Linked DNA regions of Methylomonas sp. 11b. Each later gene encodes a partner of the first gene's protein in a complex. Links are inferred from orthologs where the notes say so. Each region holds a gene or a part of one and is shown in the gene's direction. Other genes may lie near its edges.

What was found.
Region 2: the proteins of dapF (region 1) and METH11B_RS0106305 are in contact, whole or in part, in a solved structure (PDB 5YGU), measured with the Escherichia coli proteins. The link is inferred for Methylomonas sp. 11b from one-to-one orthologs.

The regions. Positions count from the first base shown.
Region 1 is NZ_KI911557.1:3,475,219-3,484,982, forward strand. The notes cover bases 2,409-5,334. They hold dapF (diaminopimelate epimerase), read left to right. Parts: upstream 2,409-3,420; coding sequence 3,421-4,248; downstream 4,249-5,334. Other genes in these bases: lysA (diaminopimelate decarboxylase), read left to right, coding at 2,409-3,415; METH11B_RS0116700 (DUF484 family protein), read left to right, coding at 4,245-4,934; xerC (tyrosine recombinase XerC), read left to right, coding at 4,940-5,334. In the rest of the region: type IV pilus secretin PilQ, read left to right, coding at 1-1,894; LPS translocon maturation chaperone LptM, read left to right, coding at 2,036-2,161; more of lysA, read left to right, coding at 2,165-2,408; more of xerC, read left to right, coding at 5,335-5,830. UniProt on the Escherichia coli protein: Involved in the succinylase branch of the L-lysine biosynthesis and in the biosynthesis of the pentapeptide incorporated in the peptidoglycan moiety. Catalyzes the stereoinversion of LL-2,6-diaminopimelate (L,L-DAP) to meso-diaminopimelate (meso-DAP).
Region 2 is NZ_KI911557.1:1,356,547-1,366,337, reverse strand. Bases 2,620-5,572 are described here. They hold METH11B_RS0106305 (RNA pyrophosphohydrolase), read left to right. Parts: upstream 2,620-3,808; coding sequence 3,809-4,336; downstream 4,337-5,572. Other genes in these bases: METH11B_RS0106295 (GDP-mannose mannosyl hydrolase), read right to left, coding at 5,125-5,572; cpdA (3',5'-cyclic-AMP phosphodiesterase), read right to left, coding at 4,333-5,121; METH11B_RS0106310 (HAD family hydrolase), read right to left, coding at 2,999-3,655; METH11B_RS0106315 (sulfurtransferase TusA family protein), read left to right, coding at 2,708-2,938; cysG (siroheme synthase CysG), read right to left, coding at 2,620-2,633. Also shown: METH11B_RS0106330 (hypothetical protein), read left to right, coding at 7-621; METH11B_RS0106325 (c-type cytochrome), read right to left, coding at 699-1,034; more of cysG, read right to left, coding at 1,242-2,619; more of METH11B_RS0106295, read right to left, coding at 5,573-5,577; argA (amino-acid N-acetyltransferase), read right to left, coding at 5,616-6,929; METH11B_RS0106285 (AlbA family DNA-binding domain-containing protein), read right to left, coding at 7,008-7,835; METH11B_RS27660 (hypothetical protein), read right to left, coding at 7,973-8,764; ilvD (dihydroxy-acid dehydratase), read right to left, coding at 8,829-9,791. UniProt on the Escherichia coli protein: Master regulator of 5'-end-dependent mRNA decay.

The DNA.
Region 1 (9,764 bases):
CAATCTGATAGAAAAAGTGCCTTACGAAACCAAAATTGAGGGCAATAAATTTTATGTGGTTTTGAGGTCTAGTGGAACTGTCGCTGCGGTAAATCGGGCGGTACAGCAAGCGCCCACCGCGAAGGATTCGGTGATTAGTAAGTTTTTGCCGGAACAAAACATAAAAAGTATTGATTTTAGACGCGGCCCCAACGGTGAGGGACGCTTGTTGCTGGGTTTATCAGCGGCGAATACTGTCGTGGACGCTAAGCAAAATGGCGGTAAAGTGGTATTAAGTTTCCTAAATACCAGGTTGCCGGAGTCGTTAGTTAAAAGTTTCGACGTATCGGACTTTGCGACACCCGTGCAAAAAATCGAAGCCTCTCCAAGAGGTGATAGCGTCAACATCGTCATAACACCTAACAACGGTAATTACGATTACTCGTCCTATCAGTCCGATAATCTATTGACGGTTGAGTTTCGACCGTTGACGCCGGCGGAAAAGGAAGCGCAGCAAAAAGAAAAATTCCCGTATATCGGTAACAAGTTGTCATTGAATTTTCAAGATATCGAAGTGCGTTCGGTCCTGCAAATTCTTGCCGACTTTACCGAGCTTAATATCATTGCCGCCGATTCTGTGGCGGGCAACGTGACGCTTAGATTGAACGATGTACCTTGGGATCAGGCTTTGGAATTGATTCTAAAAGCTAAAGGATTGGCAAAAAGACAGAATGGTAATGTGGTGATGGTGGCGCCGGTTGCCGAAATCATGAAAATAGAGCAGGAAGAGCTGGATTCGAAAAAAATATTTGAAGAGTTGGAGCCGTTAAAAACCGAAAATATTCAAATCAATTACGCGAAAGCAGGGGAGATTTGCGGTGTATTAATGGGGGTAGGTAATAACTCGCAGGGTGGGCAGTCGGGGGCAGGCGCGAGCGGAGGTGGTGGTTGCGGCGGAGGAGGAGGTGCTTCCGTAGCCTCGCAACAGTCCGGAGCCGGGCAGAATAGTCAAGGCGGTGGCTCGGCAAGTATGCGCTTGCTGTCGCCACGCGGTACGGCGATTGTCGATGCCAGGACCAACACGCTGATTGTCAAAGACACTGCAAAGGCTATGGAAGATGTAAGAAGAATGATCAAGCTATTGGACGTGCCAGTACGCCAAGTATTGATCGAATCGCGGATCGTAATAGCTGATACATCATTTGCGCAGAACTTGGGTACCAAATTTGGGGTGGCGCATAAAGCCGATGTCAATAGTGGCACCCAATATGGGATGACTGGTGCCGGTGTTGAAACAAGTGAAAATTCTCAAATTTTGTCGGATTTGGGGTCCGCATTGGCTGCCTCCAGTGGTGGTGCCTTGGCATTGACTTTGGCGCGCGGTGCGGATTATCTGTTGAATCTTGAGATAAGTGCCTTGCAGGATGACGGCAAAGGCGAGTTGGTATCCAATCCGCGGGTAATGACTAGCGATATGGTGCAAGCTTCAATCAAACAAGGTGTACAGATTCCGTATCAAACCCAAAGCCAGGCAACAGGTCCGGTGACGGAGCTGGTCGATGCGGTGTTGGAGCTGAATGTCACGCCGCAGATTACGCCAAGCGGCAGTGTTATCATGTTGCTCGACATCAAAAAAGATTCTCCGGGAACGCCGCTTGCTACGGGCGGTAATGCTACCGTACCCATCGATACCCGGCAGTTGAAAACCAAAGTTCAAGTTGAAGATGGCGAGACGGTAGTGTTGGGCGGTATTTACGAGTCAACCGTTCAGGAATCGTTTAATACCGTGCCCTGGGTGTCGGATTTGCCGGTGATAGGCTGGATGTTCAAGAAAAGTGTAAAAAACGATACCAAAAAAGAGTTATTGGTGTTCATCACGCCTAAAGTGGTGAAAGAGTCTATGACGGCAAAGTGAAGCGTCGTTTGACTTAGTGGCAAAAAGGGGCTTCATGCCCCTTTTTTTGTGGCTTGCCGAGATTGGGCGGCCACCTCGTGTTCGTTCTTTTAAGCCGCCGGCTATGCTATATTCCGCGTTCACCAGACAATCGTTACGAATATGACGACAAACAATATTTTAACTCTAGTTCTTTGGGCGCTGTTGTTGCAGGCCTGCGGTCAGACAGGGCCTTTATATATGCCGGATAGCCCGCCGCCAATTTACGTACCCAAACAAGATAAATAAGCCATGGATTTTTTTAATTATCGGCAACATGAACTGTTTGCCGAAAGCATTCCTGTTGACGAAATTGCCGAAAACTACGGCACTCCCTGTTATGTCTACTCGCGAGCTACCTTGGAAAGACATTGGCAAGCTTTCGATCAAGGCTTTGCCGGTCACCCTCATCTTATTTGTTATGCCGTAAAAGCAAATTCAAATATTGCTATTCTCAATTTATTAGCACGACTGGGATCTGGGTTCGACATCGTGTCGCTTGGCGAAATGCAGCGCGTGCTAGCTGCGGGCGGAAGTCCGGACAAAATTGTGTTTTCCGGAGTAGGCAAGCGCGAAGATGAAATTTTGGCAGCGCTGAAAATAGGTATACGCTGTTTTAATGTGGAAGTCAGCGGTGAGTTGGATCGTATCAACTGTTTAGCCGGTGAGTTGGGGGTTGTCGCACCCGTGTCTTTTCGGGTTAATCCCGATGTTGACGCCAAGACGCATCCCTATATTTCCACTGGTTTGAAAGAGAATAAATTCGGGATCGATATCAAGCAAGCTATTCACGAATATCGGCGAGCCGCCCAGATGCCGAATATCGAAATAGTCGGTATTGATTGCCATATCGGCTCCCAGCTAACGGAAGCCGTGCCGTTTCTGGACGCGTTGGATAGGGTGTTGGCGTTGGTCGACGAACTGCAGGCGGAAGGTATTGAATTGCACCACCTTGATTTAGGGGGAGGGCTGGGTATTTGTTATCGCGATGAGTGTCCCCCGCAACCTTCTGAATATATCGCGGCGTTGCTGCAGCGTCTGGATGGGCGAAACTTCGAAATCTTATTGGAGCCGGGGCGAGCAATCGTTGGCAATGCCGGAATATTGTTAACCAGAGTGGAATACCTTAAGCCGACAGAGAATAAAAACTTTGCCATTGTTGATGCGGCAATGAATGATCTGGTCAGACCGGCTTTATACGGGGCGTGGCAGGCAATCATTCCGGCGAATGCCGAAAGTGATCAGCCCGAGTTGGATTGGGACATCGTTGGGCCAGTTTGCGAGACGGGTGACTTTCTAGGAAAGGCTCGGGCATTGAAGCTAAAACAAGGTGATTTATTAGCGGTTCGCTCAGCCGGTGCCTACGGATTTACGATGAGTTCAAACTATAACTCAAGGCCTCGAGCGGCGGAGGTAATGGTGGATGGCGATAAAACACATCTTATTCGAGCCCGAGAAACTCTGGATCAATTGTGGGTTGGCGAGCAGCTTTTGCCGGAGTAGCTATGATAATTAACTTCACCAAAATGCAGGGGCTGGGAAATGATTTTGTCGTGATCGACGCTATAAACCAGCAAATACAATTGACGACCGCACAGATTCGATTTTTGGCGGATCGCCATTTTGGCGTGGGCTGCGATCAATTGTTATTGGTGGAAAAGCCGATTAGTGATAACGCCGAGTTTAAATACCGGATTTTCAATGCTGACGGTAGCGAGGTTTCTCAGTGTGGAAACGGTGCGCGTTGCTTTGCTCGTTTTGTGCGTGACAAAGGCTTAAGCAATAATGACGAAATTATTGTCGATACCGATGCAAGACAACTGACACTGCGATTCGATGCAAGAGATTTGATCACCGTTGAAATGGGTGTCCCGGCACTTGAGCCTAAGCAGATACCGCTGAAGGCTTCCGAACAGTCCAAGCTGTATAAAGTGAAGTTGGCGGAAACAGAAGTTCAGTTCGCCGCGGTATCCATGGGTAATCCTCATGCAGTTATTCAGGTCCATGATGTGGCGAACGCGCCTGTTTCGACTATCGGAGCTAGACTGGAGTGTCATGAGTTGTTTCCAGAGCGAGCTAATATCGGGTTCATGCAAGTTGTTAATCGCCGGCACATCAAATTGCGAGTTTACGAACGCGGTGCAGCCGAAACTTTAGCTTGTGGTAGCGGGGCGTGTGCCGCCGTGGTCGCTGGTATCGAACAGGGATTGTTGGATCAGGTTGTTCAGGTTCAATTGCCTGGCGGGGAGCTAACTATTAGTTGGATCGGCAGCGGTCATCCTGTACTGATGACGGGCGCGGCTACCACGGTTTTTGAGGGACAAGTAAAGTTATGAGCAGCGAACCAAAAGTCTTATTGACCGAAGCCCACGTTAAGGCTTATTTGCAAGACCACCCTGAGTTTTTCCAGAATCACCTGGATTTGCTGGAGAAGATGCATATCCCTCACCCCAGCGGAAATGCAATATCGCTAATCTCCAAGCAACTGGAAATTTTCAGAGCGAAGCACCAGGAACAAGAAAATCAACTAACCGCATTGATTGATATTGCTCGGGAAAACGACGCGTCGTTCAATCGCATGCATGAGTTGACCTTAGCTATGCTGGAAGCAAATTCTTTGGAGGATGCGGTCGCTAATTTAAGCGAGGTGTTGGCTGAATGTTTTTTCACTGATTTCGTGGCCATTAAAATCATTAAAGAGCAACCGCTATCGCCGATCAGTAATTTATTTGTCGGGGCGGATGATGCTAATTTGAAGCATTTTTCCAATGAATTAACCACAAACCAGCCGAAATGCGGTCGGCCGACCTTGCCTCAAGCGAGGTTTTTATTTGGTGATGTGGCTGCGGAAGTTCGCTCTTGTGCAATCATTCCTATGGTGTTCACTCAGCTTGATGGGCTGTTGGCAATCGGCAGCCGCGATGAATCGCGGTTTCACTATAGTATGGGCAGTATATTTCTTACCCAAATGAGCGAAATTATCGGGACGCGTCTTATTTCATTGCTACAACAAACGGATTGATTGTTATGCATGCCGAAGCGGATGACGCCTTGCAGCTGTATTTTTGCTATCTGGTTTCGGAAAAGCGTGTTGCCGACCATACGTCGACGAATTACCAGCGGGATTTAAAGCGTTTTAGAAGTTTTTGCAATGTGCAAGAGCTTAGGCTTTGGCAGCAAGTTCAAGATCGCGATGTGAGGAACTATATTGCTGGACGCCATAAAAACGGGATAGGAAGCAAGACGATTCAGCGCGAACTTGCTGCGCTACGTAGTTTTTATCGATTTTTGCTCAAAACTAACCAAGTGACGCATAACCCTGCTCAGCATGTGCAGGCGCCTAAAGTGTCAAAAAGGCTTCCTCATGTGTTGGATGTTGATCAGATGATGGGGATGTTAAATGCGACGCCAGATTCGGTTTTGGAAGTCCGCGATTTGGCGATGTTCGAATTGTTCTATTCATCAGGGTTGCGACTGAGCGAGTTAGTGATGCTTGATTTGTCGGACATTGATCTTAGCGAAGGCTTTTTGAGAGTGCGTTTTGGTAAAGGCGGCAAGCAAAGGCAATTGCCTGTTGGTAGTAAAGCACTTGATGCGCTTAAGGTTTGGCTGACAAATCGGCCTGAGGGGGGGCAAGCGGTGTTTGTTTCCTTGCAGTGTCGTCGATTATCTCGAAGAAGTGTGCAGCTTAGATTGGATCGTTGGGGTAAAAAAAACGGTATAGCCGAACACCTTCATCCGCATATGTTAAGACATTCGTTCGCAAGCCATCTGCTTGAAGCTAGTAAAGATATTAGGGCTGTGCAAGAGTTATTAGGGCATAGCAATATATCTACTACGCAGATATACACGCACCTGGATTTTCAGCATTTAGCGGCCGTATATGATCAAGCACATCCGCGATCACGCAAGGGTTGAAGGCTGTTGGATAAAAAAGTTCTTGACGCGGGGTGTATGGGTGATTAAAATGCGCGGCTCTTCACTGCTTTAGCTTTTTGGGTTTGGCGGTGAAGGAGTCGGCTGGGTTCGGCGGGTTTAAGGTTGTGAGTGGCGGGTTTGTTTTGAGTGTTTCGGTTTTTGAAATGGCTTAAAAATAAATTTGACAGGAACTGAAAACGCTGTAGAATATGTCGGCTCAACAGGGCGAAATGCTCTGGCTCTTTAACAAACGAAATCGAAATAATTTGTGTGGGTATGTGTAGCGACTATGTGCTGTTTAAAAATAGTCGACACAGAAACCACGTCAATTCGCAAGAAAAGATGTTCTGTAGTCGAGCCAAGATTGGTCACTAATCTTATTTAGTGACAAGTTAAAATTAAACTGAAGAGTTTGATCATGGCTCAGATTGAACGCTGGCGGTATGCTTAACACATGCAAGTCGAACGGTAGCAGGCCTTCGGGCGCTGACGAGTGGCGGACGGGTGAGTAATGCATAGGAATCTGCCTATTAGTGGGGGACAACGTGGGGAAACTCACGCTAATACCGCATACGCCCTACGGGGGAAAGCTGGGGATCTTCGGACCTGGCGCTAATAGATGAGCCTATGTTGGATTAGCTAGTTGGTAGGGTAAAGGCCTACCAAGGCGACGATCCATAGCTGGTCTGAGAGGATGATCAGCCACACTGGGACTGAGACACGGCCCAGACTCCTACGGGAGGCAGCAGTGGGGAATATTGGACAATGGGCGAAAGCCTGATCCAGCAATACCGCGTGTGTGAAGAAGGCCTGAGGGTTGTAAAGCACTTTCAATAGGAAGGAATACCTGCCGGTTAATACCCGGTAGACTGACATTACCTATACAAGAAGCACCGGCTAACTCCGTGCCAGCAGCCGCGGTAATACGGAGGGTGCAAGCGTTAATCGGAATTACTGGGCGTAAAGCGTGCGTAGGCGGTTGTTTAAGTCAGATGTGAAAGCCCTGGGCTTAACCTGGGAACTGCATTTGATACTGGGCAACTAGAGTTTAGTAGAGGGGAGTGGAATTTCAGGTGTAGCGGTGAAATGCGTAGAGATCTGAAGGAACACCAGTGGCGAAGGCGGCTCCCTGGACTAAAACTGACGCTGAGGTACGAAAGCGTGGGTAGCAAACAGGATTAGATACCCTGGTAGTCCACGCCGTAAACGATGTCAACTAACTGTTGGGTTCTTAAAGAACTTAGTAGTGGAGCTAACGTATTAAGTTGACCGCCTGGGGAGTACGGCCGCAAGGCTAAAACTCAAATGAATTGACGGGGGCCCGCACAAGCGGTGGAGCATGTGGTTTAATTCGATGCAACGCGAAGAACCTTACCTACCCTTGACATCCAGAGAATCTGTTAGAGATAGCGGAGTGCCTTCGGGAGCTCTGAGACAGGTGCTGCATGGCTGTCGTCAGCTCGTGTTGTGAAATGTTGGGTTAAGTCCCGTAACGAGCGCAACCCTTATCCTTAGTTGCCAGCGGGTCATGCCGGGAACTCTAGGGAGACTGCCGGTGATAAACCGGAGGAAGGTGGGGACGACGTCAAGTCATCATGGCCCTTATGGGTAGGGCTACACACGTGCTACAATGGCCGGTACAGAGGGCTGCGAACTCGCGAGAGTAAGCGAATCCCAAAAAGCCGGTCCCAGTCCGGATCGCAGTCTGCAACTCGACTGCGTGAAGTCGGAATCGCTAGTAATCGCGGATCAGAATGCCGCGGTGAATACGTTCCCGGGCCTTGTACACACCGCCCGTCACACCATGGGAGTGGGTTGCAAAAGAAGTAGGTAGTTTAACCTTCGGGAGGGCGCTTACCACTTTGTGATTCATGACTGGGGTGAAGTCGTAACAAGGTAGCCCTAGGGGAACCTGGGGCTGGATCACCTCCTTACAAAGACGGCACACCGTTACACGTACTCACAACAAATTATTTCGATTGAAAGACGCACCTGGGTCTGTAGCTCAGTTGGTTAGAGCGCACCCCTGATAAGGGTGAGGTCGGAGGTTCAACTCCTCCCAGACCCACCAACGCATAAAAGGCGAAAGCAATAAGGCGGAAAACGATCAGACAACACTCCTGGTTAGAAATGGGTAGGGTTGTGCATAGTTGGATTCCGGCTTGAGTCTTGGTCTTTAGTCTGTTTTAGGGGCCATAGCTCAGCTGGGAGAGCGCCTGCCTTGCACGCAGGAGGTCGGGAGTTCGATCCTCCCTGGCTCCACCATCACGCTGAACGCTGAGGGTAAACCAGTTCGTCAAATGTAAGCACTTGGATGTGGACATCAGCGCTATACGGTTTTATCGCATGATAAAGACTGTATAGCATTGGTATTCGTACCGATAGCTCTTTAACAATATGGAAATCTGTAACTATAGTAACGATCAGCAATGATCGAAACTGAAACGAGTTGCGGTTTGAATGAAGTCAATGTCGAAAGATAAAGATGGAAAGCAAGCAGCATGTCGTTCTCAAGCAGAAAAAATCAGCGAAAATGTCAGCTGACAGTATAACCAAAGTACAGACGTATTCGGGTTATATGGTCAAGTGAATAAGCGCATACGGTGAATGCCTAGGCAGTAAGAGGCGATGAAGGACGTTGTAGCATGCGAAAAGCTTTGGGGAGCCTGCAAACCGGCTGTGATCCAGAGATGTCCGAATGGGGAAACCCGGCGTGCATCAGCACGTCATCTTTGAGTGAATACATAGCTCACTGAAGCGAACCCGGAGAACTGAAACATCTAAGTACCCGGAGGAAAAGAAATCAACCGAGATTCCCTAAGTAGTGGCGAGCGAACGGGGACTAGCCCTTAAGCTAGGATAAGGTTAGTGGAACGGTCTGGAAAGTCCGGCGATACAGGGTGATAGCCCCGTACACGAAAACCTTTTTTTAGTGAAATCGAGTAGGTCGGAGCACGTGAAACTTTGACTGAATATGGGGGGACCATCCTCCAAGGCTAAATACTCCTTACTGACCGATAGTGAACTAGTACCGTGAGGGAAAGGCGAAAAGAACCGCGGAGAGCGGAGTGAAATAGAACCTGAAACCGTATGCGTACAAGCAGTGGGAGCCCCTTCGTGGGGTGACTGCGTACCTTTTGTATAATGGGTCAGCGACTTACATTTTGTGGCAAGCTTAACCGAATAGGGGAGGCGTAGCGAAAGCGAGTCTTAATAGGGCGTTTAGTCGCAAGGTGTAGACCCGAAACCGGGCGATCTATCCATGGCCAGGCTGAAGGTTGGGTAATACTAACTGGAGGGCCGAACCCACGTCTGTTGAAAAAGACGGGGATGAGCTGTGGATCGGAGTGAAAGGCTAATCAAGCTCGGAGATAGCTGGTTCTCCTCGAAAGCTATTTAGGTAGCGCCTCGTGTATCACTGCTGGGGGTAGAGCACTGTTTCGGCTAGGGGGTCATCCCGACTTACCAACCCGATGCAAACTCCGAATACCAGCAAGTGCAAGCACGGGAGACACACGGCGGGTGATAAGGTCCGTCGTGAAAAGGGAAACAGCCCAGACCGTCAGCTAAGGTCCCCAAATCTATGCTCAGTGGGAAACGATGTGGAAAGGCACAGACAGCCAGGAGGTTGGCTTAGAAGCAGCCATCCTTTAAAGAAAGCGTAATAGCTCACTGGTCGAGTCGGTCTGCGCGGAAGATTTACCGGGGCTAAGCATAGTACCGAAGCTACGGATTTACGCGTTAAGCGTGAGTGGTAGAGGAGCGTTCCGTACGCCTGCGAAGGTTCATTGAGAAGTGGGCTGGAGGTATCGGAAGTGCGAATGCTGACATAAGTAACGATAAAGGGGGTGAAAAACCCCCTCGCCGAAAACCCAAGGTTTCCTGCGCAACGTTAATCGACGCAGGGTTAGTCGGCACCTAAGGCGAGGCTGAA
Region 2 (9,791 bases), 2.1 Mb from region 1 along the record:
AGAATAATGAGCGATATGCCTGAGATTAATCTGGATGATGTCAATACCGATAAGCATGAGATAGTCTATCTGCGCGCCCATCAGCATCAGGCGCTGATGAAGGCTAATCGCTTTTTGTTAATGCTGGTTCTGGCGTTGATGGCGGCGGTTTTTTTGTTGGGTTTTGTATTACTACCTAAACAAAATCTGTTGACCGAGATCCAAAAGCACCAGGCTATCTCGACAGCCTACGCTACCCAAAATCCGGTGCTATCCGCCGAGATTAGCGCCTTGAAAGGCCAGTTGTTCGGCTTGTTAAGCGGTTCCATCGACAGCAAATTAAGAGCCCTGGAAGAGAATATCAAAAAGGGTAGCGTCGCCGATTCCCTGGAGACCATTCAGGATTTGAAAGGCGATGTGAAGATACTGACGACTTATTCTGTTGATTCGCCGGCCAAGGTCGAAGGCGCGGCTGTCAATCAAGTTCTGATCAAAGAACTGAATGACATTAAGGATTTGGTCTATCTGACCTTTGTGTCTTGTGGATTGATGATTGCGGCGATTGCCGGAGTTTGGCTGCGCAACCGTTACCGGTTGACCCATCAACGTAGTCAACAGGCGTATCTCAGTAAACAAGATTAATTGGCATATTCTTTATGACATAAAAAAGCCGCTATCCGAAAGGGTAGCGGCTTTTTCTTTGCCCCGAAAGGCTACGATTATTTTTTCAGATATTCGTAAACTGCATCGATAGCTTGGTCTTCGGTGTAACCTGCTTTTTTCACAGGACCGACTTCCATGATAGCTGCAACAGCTTTAGGCATGCCGTTTTTGCCTTCTTTCAGAACTTTAGCGAACTGGTCTTTAGGCAGTTTGCCGGCGCTGATCAAGGCCGATAATTGTGGGTTGGAAGCGATGTCATGGCAAGCGCCGCAGCCACGACCGAAAGCACGCTCATAAATTTTTGCGCCGATTTCTTCCGCTTCGTTAGCTGCAACTTGTCCGCTGATAGCGATCAAAGCTGCGCCTACTAATAAACCGAATGATTTTTTCATATGATTCTCTCGTTGTGTTTAAAAAAAGAACTGCATATTGTTATTTGCATAGGCAGTTCATTGGGAAATTAAGCGGGTAAAGGATAGGGAACTTTAGCGAAAAATTCAATCGATTTTCTCTGTCGTTCGCGCCTTTACCGGGTTTGCGGGCTGATTTTTCCAAGTAAAACTTAACATCGTCTGAAATAGGGAAAAATTCACGCGCGCTTAGTTTTGGCTTGGTTGAAACCATTCCAACTGTTTGCGCAGGCGCACGACGGTGCCGACTATGATCAAGGTCGGCGGTTTGATGTCTGCGTTTTCGACGCGTTTAGGCATGTCGCCCAAGGTGCCGGTAATGACCCGCTGATGGCGGGTAGTGCCTTGCTGGATCAGCGCAATCGGTTGATCGGCGGGGCAGCCGTGTTCGATCAACGATTGACAGATAGTCTCCAGACCGACCAAGCCCATGTAAATCACGATGGTCTGATTGGGCGAGGCTAGCTGGCTCCAGTTCAGGTTGATATTGCCGTCTTTTAAATGCCCGGTCACGAAGGTGCAGGACTGCGCATGGTCTCGATGCGTCAGCGGTATGCCTGCATAGCTGGCGCAACCGGCTGCGGCGGTAATGCCGGGTACGACTTGAAATTGAATGCCTTGTTGCATCAGGGTCTCGATTTCCTCGCCACCCCGGCCGAAAATAAACGGATCTCCGCCTTTCAAGCGGGCGACGCGTTTGCCTGAAAGAGCCAGATTGGCCAGCAGCTCGTTGATCGATTCTTGCGGCAGGCTGTGATTGCTGCGTTGTTTGCCCACGTAGATTTTTTCCGCGTCGCGTCGCACCATCTCCAATATTTCCGCGGATACAAGCCTGTCATAGACAATCACATCCGCTTGCTGCATTAAACGCAGGGCTCGGAAAGTCAGTAAATCCGGATCGCCGGGGCCGGCGCCGATCAAATACACCTCGCCGCGATTTTGCGTCTGCTCCGCTGCATCGAGTTTGGCTTGCAATTCTGTGGCAGCTTGCTCGCGGCGGCCGGAAAACACCAATTCGGCGATATGGCCCTGCAATGCGTCTTCCCAGAATACTCGGCGGCGGTTAGGTTCTTTTAGTCGTTCCTTAACCAATGCCCGAAAATCCTCGGCAAACTGCGCCAGCAGCCCGAACGCGCCGGGAATGGTGCTTTCCACCTTGGAGCGTAGCAAACGTGCCAGCACCGGGGAGACGCCGCCAGAAGACACGGCTACGATTAATGGCGAGCGATCAACAATCGCCGGAAAGATGAAACTGCACAAATCAGGATTATCGACCACGTTCACTGGAATATTCTGCGCTGTAGCCGCTTGAGCGACCGCTTCGTTGATCGTGCGCTGGTTGGTGGCGGATATAACCACGCGCATGCCTTTCACATCATCCGCTGCAAAGGCTTTTTCTTGGATAAGTACGCGATTATCTTGGCCCATCTCTGCGACGCTGGCGCCAATTTCCAGAGCTACCACGGTAATTCGCGCCCCGGTTTTTGCCAATAGCTCGATTTTACGCGAGGCGATTTCGCCGGCGCCTACAACCAGGCATGGCTGGTCTTTTAGTTTTAAGAAAAGCGGGAAGTAATCCATGGTGCTTGATTTTCGTGGTCTGGGGTTGGTGTTATTATAAGCGTTGTCTAAAGAACAGTTGAGTGAACACCACTATGATCGAATTTGATTTGGAAGTCGATGCCAGCGGGTTGCAATGTCCGTTACCGTTGCTGCGTTTGAAAAAGGCGATTATGGAAGTGGAAAGCGGCAGGGTAGTCAAAGTGATTGCTACCGATCCGGCGGCCCATTTGGACTTTGGTGTCTATATCGATCAGGCCGGACATATCCCGCTGAAGATATTCAAGGAAGCCGACAAACAAGTGTTCTTTATACAGAAAAAATAGAAGCGATTCAATATTATAAAGGTTCAAAATGGCGCTTCTTTTGAACCTTGTCCGCAGCTTCTATTTCCTCAAGCTAATAATCGGCCAGTTTGCTTGCCGAGCAACTTTCCGTAGTTTTTCGTCGGGATCGACGGCAACCGGTTGATCGACCAAGTTCAATAGCGGCAAATCGTTATGCGAATCGCTGTAGAACCAACTGCCTGCCAGCGTTTCCGTGGAATTGGCCAACCAGTCGTTTAGCTGCACGACTTTTCCTTGCTGAAAGCAAGGCGTACCGTTGAATTTCCCGGTGTAGCGACCATCGACAAATTCCGGTGTGGTAGCCAGTAGGTTGTCGATACCGTAAAGTTTCACAATAGGTTCGGTGACGAAGCGATTGGTGGCGGTGATCACCAGTAAGGTATCGCCGGCCGCGCGATGCTTTTCTACCAAAGTCCGTGCGGCGTCGAGTGTGATCGGCTCGATCAGCGTTTCGACGAATTCCGCGCGCCAGCGGTACAGTTGCTCGGCGTCGTGCTGCGCCAGCGGCGCTAGTGAGAAATGCAAAAACTCGACAATATCCAACGTGCCCTGTTTGTAATCCTCGTAGAATTTTTTATTGGCCTGTTCATACTGCTCTTTGTCGACAATGCCGCGGTCGACCAAGAATTGGCCCCATAAAAAATCGCTGTCATCGGCGATCAGCGTGTTATCCAGATCAAAAATCGCTAAGCTCACGGCAAATCCGTCGTCATAAAGAAAAAAGTAGCGGCCTGTGGCGTCCGCCGGTTATTTGTGGAACAATTGCGCCATTCATTTTAATGGCCGTGCCGTTGTTAATTTTAACATCCAGGCATTAGCAACAGGGCGGCAAATAATACAGGTTTTTACATGATAGACTCGAAAGGATACCGGCCTAATGTCGGCATTATCCTTTGCAATGACGAGGGTCGTGTGTTTTGGGCAAAGCGCAAAGGCGCTAACTCGTGGCAGTTTCCGCAAGGCGGAATTGATGGCGACGAGGATCCGGAAACCGCGATGTATCGGGAGTTGTGGGAGGAAACCGGCTTGTGTGCAGAGCATGTGCAGTTGCTGGGGCGCACCCGTTATTGGTTGCGCTATAAATTGCCGGATCGGTATATCCGCAAAAATTCTACGCCCTTGTGCATCGGTCAGAAGCAGATTTGGTTTATTTTGCGCTTGATGACAGATGAATCGAATGTCAGGTTCGATTGCGGGCACAAGCAGGAGTTCGATAACTGGAAGTGGGTGGAGTACTGGTATCCGCTGAAAGACGTGGTTTACTTCAAACGCCGGGTGTACCGCAAAGCGATGGACGAATTAGGGGCTTTGCTGATTGCCAACGATGTTGGCGTCAACGCCGAGAGTTATTTGTCCGGAAGATTGGCGTTTGGTTAGTAACTGTGCAAGTTGGTTTGTAAGTCGTTCATGCTGATGGGCAGGCGATAGCACCTGGATCGCAAGTCGCCGTCATCGCCCAATTCAAAGACCCTGTAGCCAGGTGCTAGCGAGTCCAGTTCAAACTCGGTGGCAAAAGGTTTGAACTGAAAACAGCTGGCCGGTGTGGCGAATATTGCTATTTGTTCATGATTAGTTTGCATTTCCTGATGTAAATGACCGCAGGTGATGGCTTTAACCTGCACAAAGCGTTCCGCTATTGCCAGCAATGCCTCACCGTTCTCAATTTGCATCGTATCCATCCAACTGCTCCCACTGGCAACGCAATGATGGTGTACCGCCAGCAGGACAGGCATGTCATTTGTGCTTAGCGTTTGCTGTAAAAATACCAGTTCTTCCTGAGATACAAACCCAGCGGGACTGCCGGGTTTTTGGCTGTTTAAAGCAATAATCTGCCAATTTTTTAGCAGCAGGTGTTTGCGGCAACTGACGAAGCCTACGTTCAGCTCGGTTTCCATCAGTTCCCAGTCGTCATGATTGCCCGGCAAACACAGGCAAGGTGTTTGATAAGTTTGCAGATGCTTGCAAATTCGCCGGTAGCTATCAGCGCTAGGGTCTTGGCCCAAATCACCGGTTAATAAAATCAGATCGAATGGGCCGTGAGTGGCATGCGCGTGGGCTAGGGCCTCTTGGAAATACTGTTCGGTGTCTATGCCGAGCATTTTATCGCCGGCATGCGGCAATATATGCAGGTCTGTCAGCTGCAAGACTTTTAAGATTGGCATTGTTCAGCGCAGATAGGGGTAGTAGGCTTGGCTGTTAGGATGAACTTCCCTCAAGTCTTCATGTTTGCCAAACCAGCGGTAGTTAGCGTGTTGTTGTGCCGGTAACTGATTAATATCGATATCCAGTCGCAATTGATAGCCTAAAACCACGTAATGGGTACTAATGCCCGGTTGTTTGGCAAAATTCGTTTCGTAGAGATGAGTAAAAGCACCCAGTAACTCGGCGCTTTCGATGCCGTAGGCAGTGCCTAATTCGGTTTCGGTGATTCTTTGAAACGCATTTTCCAGGGTTTCGGATTTATAAATTCTGCCGCCGGGTACGAACCAATAGCCTGCCGCCGGTTCATTCACGCGCATGCCCATCAATATTGCGTCCTTGCTGGAACGTACAATTAAATCGATAGCAACTAAGGGCGTGTTTTTTACGACTGTCAGAAAATCCTGTTTATGGAGCATCCTAGATTCCGCGAGTTGAGAGTGGGTGGAGGGTGATGTTAAACGTCTTTATACAATACCTTGGAATTGCGCTGATAGCTGTAAGCGCTTTTCATAGGCTCGGGCAAATCGTCGATGTCGCAGGGTTTAAAACCGCGTTCGACAAACCAATGCACGGTTTGTGTGGAACGCACGAACAAGCGGTGGATATGCTCGGTTTTGGCTTTATTGCCGAGATACTCCAATAAGCTGTTACCGCGCGCGCCTTTTTGATAGTCGGTATGCACCGCCAGGCAGGCAATTTCCGCACTGTTGCCGTCGTTCATTACGTGAAACGCCGTGCAGCCGATGATCAAGCCGTCGCGCTCGATGACGATGTAGTCGCCGATTTCCATTTCCAGTTTTTCGCGAGAGCGCTTGACCAAGATGCCTTGTGCTTCAAGCGGCTTGATCAATTCCATGATGCCGCCGATGTCGTCCAATGTTGCCGGCCGTATGGTTTCGAATGCGGTGGAGCTAATCAGCGTGCCGATACCGTCGCGGGTAAACAGTTCCAGGAGTAGGGCGCCATCCACATGCCGATTGATCAGGTGCGCGCGCTGTACGCCTTTTTCGCAGCTTTGCATCGCAGCCCGCAGCGAGCGGGCGACTTCGTCCGGCAGCGTCGGTGTATCTTGCAAGAGTGTTGATACCTGAGCCGTTGTGAGCTGTTGGATCGGCTGGTTATCGGCAGGCGATAAGCAGTTTTGTTCGGTCAACAAAATCAACTTTTCGGCTTGCAAGGCGATGGCTACTTCGGTTGCCACTTCCTCGGCCGACAGGTTGAATACCTCGCCGCTGGGCGAATAGCCGACGGGCGAAATCAACACCACATTCTGCTGATCAAGTTGCTGATGGATGGCTTGGGCGTCGATGCGCCGCACCTTGCCGGTATGACAATAGTCGATGCCGTCCAATATCCCCAAAGGTTTGGCGGTAACAAAATTGCCGGATGCCACGCGTATCTTCGCACCAGCCATCGGCGATCCGGAAACACCCATCGATAACAGCGCTTCAATTTCCACCCGCACCAGTCCGGCTGCTTGCTTCACATATTGCAGTGTGGTCGCGTCGGTGATGCGTAAATGGTGGTGAAACTGCGGCGTGTTGCCATGTCCGGTGACTTGTTCGTCGATCTGTGGGCGAATGCCGTGCACCAGCACCAACCTGACACCCAGGCTTCTCAGCAACGCGAAGTCGTGAATCAGATTGTCGAAATCCGGCTCCGTCACCGCGTTGCCGCCGAAAAAAATCACAAAGGTGCGGTTGCGGTGCGCGTGGATGTAGGGCGATGAATTTCTGAACCAATTAACGAAAGTTGATTGATGTTCCATGGAATGTTTACAAATCGTTTGCTATGTTGCCGGTTGCTTAGTTTAACTTTGCTGGCGTTAAAACCCAATCAGGGCAGATTATTTGGTTTTTTTCCAACGACTGGTCACATAATCCAGCGCTTCTTGAATGTTGAGATCCCGAGTGCCGCCGCCGGTTCGCACGAAGAATTTGGGGGTGTTGCTCTGCGTCAGAAACACGGGCCGGTGCGAGGGGGAAACAATAACCCTGCACACATCACGGTCGGCCAATTTATGAAAAAGCACGTGGATCAGCGGGCACAAATCGGCCCCCAGATTGGCCGAGACCGCAGTCATCAGAGTTTGCTCGAAGCCGTCATGATCGGGTTTTTTCAGAGTTTGGAAGTCGGATTCCAGACCGAGGATTTCGCCGTTGTCGGCCACGCCGATTAGCAAGGTGCCGCCAACCGGACTGTTAAAGAAACCGGCCAGGGTTTTCATAACCACGCCTTCCAGGGTCTTATTGACGCGTTGCTCCTGAATATCCCAGCGCAGCGAGGATTTAAACTCCAGCAACGGTCCTTCACCTTGACGGATGATGGTCGGCAAATCCTTTTCCAGCTCGGTCTTCAGTGCGTCCAGGTCCACCAGTCGCTTGTGTAAAATCTGATAAAAACCCAGCGACAGCAAGCCCAGTATCGCGCCAATTTCGGCATAAAACAGGATCAAATTATTTTGATTAATTTGGCCGGTCATTACTTCGGTGAATTGGCCAAACACGAATTCGATCGATGACAGCGGGTCGGCGTTGCGCTCGCGCGAGCTAATGTAATCGTAACTGGGGGCTAACAAAAATATCCCCATCCCCGCACCTACCCAGCCGGCTATGAAGTAGATTTTTAGCTTTTGTTTCCAGATGTAGAACAGTTGGAGGAGGAAGCGTTTCACGATAATTTTATGTGTAGGGCGGTTCCGAGAAAGCAAAACGCCGAAAAATTCTCAAGGTTTGGTGGATTACTTGGCGACGAATCTAAATTACACGGATTAACCTAATGGCCGCGAAACTTGCGTGTGGGAACAATCAATTATTTTCTCAATAGCTCTACGAATTCCAGGCCATCGAAGTGTTCGGCCAGCGATGATTTTAGCGAGGTTCGTAAAGCCGCGGCTTTCTCGTAGCTGCTCTCTCTAAACAATGTTGGCAACGGCCCGCCTGGAGAATACTCAATTACGAACAAGACAGCATTTTCAGGCGTGAGGGTATAAGTCATAGAAAGTGACTCCCCGAAATATCTTGCGGAATCTGCCCTTGGCGTACCCTTACATATGTAGCAAGTAAGCTCGTGTTTTGCGGCAACCTCTGCTATTACGCTGACCAATTGCTCGCGCGAAATATTCGTAGAACTGGATACAGGCCGTACAGTGTACTCTTCGCGTATCGGAAGAGCTGATGTCCCCATAACGCCAAATAGCGTAACCACCGAGACAGGAACTGTCAGCATCTTTCTAAAATATTTCGACGCAATACGAAACCTGGACTGTTTTTCGGAAACGTGCAGGCAAACAGGCACGACCAACAGAGCCCACAGATCACTGTAGTCAACCACTCGTCCAATTCGCAAAATACTCAGACTATTCGCCAAGTGAATCATTGAATCCGACAGCGGACTTTTCCACCACAGAAAAGTAACCGAAATCAACAAACACAAGAGCCATTTTCGATGCGGCAATGCACTGAATGTCATTAAAGACACAACGGCTACTCCGGCGAAATCAGAAAGTTTTCCGGTAAATACTCCTGGATAAGCAGCCTTAAGCCACCAATCATTGGCAATCAGGGATACAAGGCAAATGAGGAACGGCCAAGTGGTCAGCATTCTAATAGCGTTATTACCCACTTCTGATTACCTCAAGTTCGGTAGGATGAGGTAACAGCCGAAGTTAATTCTCAAACTTTGATAAATCCCGCACCGCGCCCTTGTCGGCGGATGTAGCAAACATGGCATAGGCTTTCAGCGCGACTGACACCTTGCGAGGACGTGGCTTGGCCGGTTTCCAGCCGAGTTTTTCCTGTTCGGTCCGGCGCTGGGCCAGTTCCTCGTCGCTGACCAGTACATTGATGGTACGGTTGGGAATATCGATGCGGATACGGTCGCCGTTGCGCACTAGGCCAATAGCTCCACCTGCCGCCGCCTCCGGCGAGCAGTGGCCGATGGATAAACCGGATGTGCCGCCGGAAAAACGACCGTCGGTCAGCAGTGCGCAGGCTTTCCCCAAGCCCTTGGACTTGATGTAGCTGGTCGGATACAACATTTCCTGCATGCCCGGACCGCCTTTGGGGCCTTCGTAACGCACCACCACCACATCGCCGGATTTGACTTTGTTATTGAGGATATTTTCCACGGCTTCGTCTTGCGATTCGACCACATGGGCGTTGCCTTCAAATACCAGCAGGCTGTCATCGACACCGGCTGTTTTGATAACGCAGCCGTCCAGAGCGATATTGCCATGTAATACCGCTAATCCGCCTTCCTGGCTGAAGGCATGGTCGATGGAGCGAATACAGCCTTCGGCACGATCAGTGTCCAGGCTTGGCCAACGGGTATTCTGACTAAACGCCACCTGAGTCGGAATACCGGCGGGGCCGGCCATATAAAAAGTCTTTACCGCATCGCTGGGGTTGGCGGTAATGTCCCATTGCGCCAAGGCTTCGCCCAAAGTTTTGGTGTGTACGGTCGGTACATCGGTGTGCAAGCGGCCCGCCCGGTTAAGTTCGGCCAGAATTGCCATGATGCCGCCGGCGCGATGCACGTCTTCGATATGGTATTTATTGGTGTTGGGTGCCACTTTGCACAATTGCGGTACCACTTTGGACATGCGATCAATATCTGCCAGCGTGAAATC